One region of the Citrobacter sp. VF227 genome, then DNA from elsewhere that is predicted to be linked to it. Evidence: predicted binding sites of a transcription regulator. Region 1 holds the regulator's gene; the other holds the start of a gene.
The links. Region 1 encodes CRP, which controls carbon source genes, mostly activating them, when cyclic AMP is high. Its sites were predicted from a motif close to ATGTGANNNNNNTCACAT; they were not measured.
Positions count from the first base shown of each region.

Region 2: serC (3-phosphoserine/phosphohydroxythreonine transaminase) is a predicted target of CRP. The motif match lies at 1,726-1,743, and genes of this name have one in related genera.

Region 1 covers NZ_JBRFVF010000005.1:14,413-17,566, forward strand. The annotation lists gene ACU8YC_RS16395 (phosphoribulokinase) at 1-185, shown strand, start outside; gene ACU8YC_RS16400 (OsmC family protein) at 279-686, opposite strand; gene crp (cAMP-activated global transcriptional regulator CRP) at 993-1,625, shown strand; gene ACU8YC_RS16410 (YccS/YhfK family putative transporter) at 1,677-3,154, shown strand, end outside.
Region 2 covers NZ_JBRFVF010000002.1:220,562-223,715, forward strand. The annotation lists gene aroA (3-phosphoshikimate 1-carboxyvinyltransferase) at 1-419, opposite strand, end outside; gene serC (3-phosphoserine/phosphohydroxythreonine transaminase) at 488-1,576, opposite strand; gene ACU8YC_RS08520 (DUF421 domain-containing protein) at 1,789-2,481, opposite strand; gene ycaO (30S ribosomal protein S12 methylthiotransferase accessory factor YcaO) at 2,618-3,154, shown strand, end outside.

The DNA.
Region 1 (3,154 bases):
TTGTCGTGATTCATTTTCGTAATCTGGAAGGGATCGATTTCCCATGGCTACTGGCCATGCTGCAGGGCTCATTCATTTCTCATATCAATACATTGGTTGTTCCGGGCGGGAAAATGGGTCTGGCGATGGAATTGATTATGCTGCCGCTAGTCCAGCGACTGATGGAAGGTAAAAAGATAGAGTAAGGTGTTTTTTTGCCGGATGGCGGATAATGCCTTATCCGGCCTACGCGTTTAAATCCTGTAGGCCTGATAAGTATATCGCCATCAGGCATAACATCACGAAGCGGCAACCACTTCATAGGAGTGGGTAATGTTCACCGCCTTTTCCAGCATCAGCGCCACGGAGCAATATTTTTCCGCCGAAAGATCGACCGCGCGAGCGACGGACGCATCTTTCAGATCGTTACCCGTTACAACGAAATGCAGGTTGATGTGGGTAAACAGGCGTGGCGCTTCATCACGACGCTCGGAGGTCAGCTTCACTTCGCAGTTGGTCACATCCTGACGACCCTTTTGCAGGATCGACACCACATCAATTGCGCTGCAACCGCCCGCAGCCATTAAGACCATTTCCATCGGGCTCGGCGCTTTATCACCGGAGTTACCGTCCATCAAAATCTGGTGGCCAGAGGCGGACTCACCGAGGAAGGTTAACCCTTCAACCCACTTAACACGTGCTTGCATATTTTATTACTCCGATGCATCAATTTTCCTGACAGATTACGCGCACACAACAAATCTCGCAACGGAAGGCGACCTGCGTCATGCTGAAGCGAGACACCAGGAGACACACGGCGAAAGCTATGCTAAAACAGTCAGGATGCTACAGTAATACATTGACGTACTGCATGTATGCAGAGGACATCACATTACAGGCCGTCGCACGTATTGACAGCCCCCTTCCCAGGTAGCGGGAAGCACATTTTTGCAAACCCAGAGGCAGGTAATATTTTGGCTCTGGAGACAGCTTATAACAGAGGATAACCGCGCATGGTGCTTGGCAAACCGCAAACAGACCCGACTCTCGAATGGTTCTTGTCTCATTGCCATATTCATAAGTACCCATCGAAGAGCACGCTGATTCACCAGGGTGAAAAAGCGGAAACGTTGTACTACATCGTTAAAGGCTCAGTGGCAGTGCTGATCAAAGATGAAGAAGGGAAAGAAATGATCCTTTCTTATCTGAATCAGGGCGATTTTATTGGTGAATTAGGCCTCTTCGAAGAAGGTCAGGAACGCAGCGCCTGGGTCCGTGCTAAAACTGCATGTGAAGTCGCTGAGATTTCGTACAAAAAATTTCGCCAATTAATCCAGGTCAATCCAGATATTCTGATGCGCCTGTCCTCTCAGATGGCTCGCCGTCTGCAGGTCACGTCTGAAAAAGTTGGCAACCTTGCCTTCCTCGACGTTACCGGTCGTATCGCGCAGACTCTGCTGAATCTGGCGAAACAGCCTGACGCGATGACCCACCCGGACGGCATGCAGATTAAAATCACCCGCCAGGAAATCGGCCAGATCGTTGGCTGTTCCCGTGAGACCGTTGGTCGTATTCTGAAGATGCTGGAAGATCAGAATCTGATCTCCGCACACGGTAAGACCATCGTCGTCTACGGCACACGTTAACCCCATCGAAGTGGCGCGTTACCCCGTAATGCGCCACTTTTGTTTGCACCGATGTGGCGAAGACTGATATATCACCCTGAGATCAACTACGCACTACGACAGACGCTGGTGCTATGTTTACCTGTGGCCGTCGGTCTGATCATCGGGCAGCTTCATCTGGGGCTCCTCTTCTCCCTCGTCCCTGCCTGCTGCAATATTGCCGGTCTTGATACCCCGCATAAGCGCTTTTTCAAACGCTTAGTGATTGGTGCGTCTTTGTTTGCCGGATGCAGTCTGATCATGCAGATACTGCTGGCACAGACTATACCGCTGCCGCTGATCCTCACTGGCCTGACGCTGATTCTTGGTGTAACCGCTGAATTAGGCCCTCTGCATGCACGACTACTACCTGCCTCGCTTATCGCGGCAATTTTCACGCTCAGCCTGGCCGGGAACATGCCCGTCTGGGAGCCACTGCTGATCTACGCGTTGGGTACATTGTGGTACGGCCTGTTCAACTGGTTCTGGTTCTGGATGTGGCGTGAGCAGCCGCTGCGTGAGTCGCTCAGCTTGTTGTATCGTGAATTAGCCGATTACTGTGAGGCCAAATACAGCCTCCTGACTCAGCATGCCGATCCGGAAAAAGCGCTACCCCCCCTGCTTGTGCGCCAACAAAAAGCGGTAGATTTGATTACCCAGTGCTATCAGCAAATGCATATGCTGTCGGCACATCGCAACAACGATTATAAGCGCCTGCTACGTGCCTTTCAGGAGGCGCTCGATTTACAGGAACATATTTCCGTCAGCCTCCACCAGCCGGAAGAGGTGCAAAAGCTGGTCGAACGTAGCCACGCCGAACAGGTGATCCGCTGGAACGCGCGCACCGTCGCCGAACGCCTTCGCGTTCTGGCCGATGACATTTTGTATCACCGCTTGCCAACACGTTTTTCAATGGATAAACAAATTGGCACGCTGGAGAAAATTGCCAACCAACATCCGGACAATCCGGTAGGACAATTTTGTTACTGGCACTTCAGCCGTATTGCCCGCGTGCTACGCACCCAGCGCCCACTGTATGCCCGGGATTTAATGGCTGACAAGCAGCGTCGGCTGCCGCTGATCCCTGCCCTGAAAAGCTATCTGTCGTTGAAATCCCCGGCGCTGCGTAATGCCGGACGCATCAGCGTCATGTTGAGCATTGCCAGCCTGATGGGCAGCGCCTTACACCTGCCAAAACCCTATTGGATTTTGATGACAATCCTGTTCGTCACGCAAAATGGCTACGGGGCGACCCGGGTACGTATTTTACACCGTTCAGTAGGGACGCTCGTTGGCCTGGTGATCGCTGGCGTCACACTGCACTTTCATATTCAGGAGAGTTACACGCTGGCAGGCATGCTGCTGATAACCCTGGTGAGTTATCTGACCATCCGTAAAAACTACGGCTGGGCTACCGTCGGCTTTACGGTCACCGCGGTATACACCCTGCAGTTGCTGACACTGAACGGGGAACAGTTTATCGTGCCGCGGTTTATCGATACGGTCACTGG
Region 2 (3,154 bases), on a different contig from region 1:
ATGTTGGCTCCGCCCTGGCGTAGCGCATCAACCAAATGACCAATCGGGCGCTCTTTCATGCGCGGTTCGCCCGTCAGCACGATGTCATTGTTGCCCAGGCACAGCGCTGCGGCCAGCGGGCGCATTGCGGTTCCGGCATTGCCAAGGAACAGCTCCACAGCACCTTCTGCATGCAGCGCACCGCCATTACCGATTATCTCGCAACGCGTGCGATCGGCTGAAAGGGTATAGATAATCCCTAACGCATTCAGAGCATTAAGCATATGGCGGACATCATCGCTGTCCAACAGGTTGGTCAGAACAGTGGTGCCATTTGCTAATGCAGCCAGCAGCAAAGCGCGGTTAGAAACACTTTTGGATCCAGGCAGATTGATGGTGCCATCCACCCGCGCAATGGGTTGTAACGTCAGGGATTCCATGAAACTCGACTCTCAAAAACAGACATAAAAACCCCACAGGTTGGCTGTGGGGATGAAAATAAAGCTGATTAACCGCGGCGACGCTCGAAATCGACCATGAAATCGGTCAGCGCTTTTACACCTTCCAGCGGCATTGCATTGTAGATGGACGCGCGCATACCGCCGACCACACGATGCCCTTTCAGCGCATGCAGGCCCGCAGCGAAAGACTCTTCCAGGAAGAGTTTATCCAGCGTGCTATCAGCCAACTGGAACGGGACGTTCATGCGAGAACGGTTCGATTTCGCCACGTCATTACGGTAGAAATCGCTGTTATCGATTACGCCATACAGCAGTTCCGCTTTTTGCTGGTTAATTTTATCCATCGCGTTAACACCGCCCTGCTCTTTCAGCCATTTAAAGACCAGGCCAGACAGATACCAGGCAAAAGTTGGCGGCGTATTAAACATGGAGTCGTTGTCATTCAGCACGGTATAATCGAGGATTGACGGGCAAGACACATGGGCCTTACCCAGCAAATCTTCACGCACGATGACAATCGTCAGCCCCGCCGGGCCAATGTTTTTCTGCGCTCCGGCATAAATTACGCCATAGCGGCTAACGTCAATCGGTGCGGAAAGAATGGTCGAGGACAGATCCGCCGTAACCACCACGCCGCTGGCAAAATTCGGCGTTTCATCGATCGCAATGCCATCGATGGTTTCATTCGGGCAATAGTGCAAGTACGCCGCATTGTCAGAAAGCTGCCATTCACTCATCGGCTTAACGGCACGCAGTCCGTCAACGGTGACTTTGGCGTCGATAACGTTTGGCGTACAGTACTTCTTCGCTTCTTTAATTGCACTGGCGGCCCAATACCCAGCATCCACGTAATCCGCCGTGGTTTTGTCACCCAGAATATTTAACGGGATACCCGCGAATTGCCCACGGCCACCGCCATGGCAGAACAACACTTTATAGTTGGAGGGGATACTGAGAAGATCGCGAAAATCCTGCTCTGCTTCCTCTGCGACTTGAATGAATTCTTTGCCACGGTGGCTAATTTCCATCACCGACGTGCCAAGACCGTTCCAGTCGCGAAGATCCTGTTGAGCCAGTTTAAGTACTTCTGCCGGTAGCATTGCCGGACCTGAACTAAAATTGAAGACCTGAGCCATTTCCCCTCACCACGTTGTGTTGTTGTCCAATCAACATCCTGTCATTGACGATAATCCGGTGACAGATATTGGTATAAGTTATTCCTGTGGATATCGGTTTTATCATTCAGTGACACGCGCCGCAATGGGTAAAAATGACCAGGGTAAAAATGTGTCGTTGGTCACACAACAGAATCTATCGGATTGACGGGTAAAAACCGAGATTTTCGCTGTCAGGTAACCCGTTTTGCCCGACTGGCCTTCGACCATTCTGGATTTGCACAGCGCGGGCATAATTGATGATCGCCGGCATTCATTTGCACCACTTCACTGCAACGTATGCAGGCATAGTCCCCAGCTTCAGGCATTATCTTAAAGCGTTGCGTACAGCGTTTTGGCAGAATACTGAGTCCCGGCTTTACATCTTCATTGGCATAGAAATAGACGCTGATTTGCCCGTTCGTTTCCAGAATGGCCAGTTTCACCTGTCCTAATTGCTCTACGCCGTTCAAACGCAATTCCATAAAGAACTCGAATTCCGTCATATTGGCGCTATTGAGCTTTGACCATGCCAGCTCACCATCCTCAATGATCACAACGGGCTTCCCCTCCAGCAAATCCTCCATTTTTTCGCTGTGTGCCATCAACCACATTACCAACCGGTACAGCACTGCAAGGGTAATAAAGACCACTAGCACCGGCAGCATTGGAACATCATCATAAAACGCCACGTCTCCCGCTGCGGAACCCAGCGTAAGGATGATCAGGACTTCAAAAAGCGACATCTGACGTACGCCGCGACGTCCGGTGATTTTTAAAAACAGAAAAACCAATATAAAGGTATAGAGGCTGCGCAAAGCAACTTCGCCCAGAAAATCCATCGGCACTTTATCAAGCGCCATACGGTGTAAATCGAATGCTTTCATTAATATGCTCTAAACGTGGTTGGCTGTAAGAAAGCATAGCTAATGCTTTTATTTACGCCTGGAATCCGGCGACGATAGCGCCGTTCATTGAAAACCCGTATCATTGCGCGCTTTCCGTACGACAAAAGTGATTTTCATGACGCAAACATTTATCCCCGGCAAAGATGCCGCTCTGGAAGACTCCATCGCTCGCTTCCAGCAAAAATTGCTCGACCTTGGTTTTCAAATTGAGGAAGCCTCGTGGTTGAATCCCGTCCCTAACGTCTGGTCTGTACATATTCGCGACAAAGAATGCGCGTTGTGCTTTACCAACGGGAAAGGCGCGACAAAAAAAGCGGCACTGGCTTCCGCGTTGGGGGAATACTTTGAGCGTCTGTCGACTAACTACTTCTTTGCGGATTTCTGGCTGGGTGAAACCATCGCCAACGGTCCGTTCGTGCATTACCCGAACGAAAAATGGTTCCCGCTGACTGAAAACGACGATGTACCAGAAGGTCTGCTGGATGCACGACTGCGAGCGTTTTACGATCCAGAAAACGAACTGACTGGCAGCATGCTTATCGATCTACAGTCCGGTAATGAAGAACGTGGCGTCTGCGGTCTGCCGTTTACCCGCCAGTCTGATAACCAGACCGTCTATATACCGATGAATATTATCGGCAACCTGTATGTT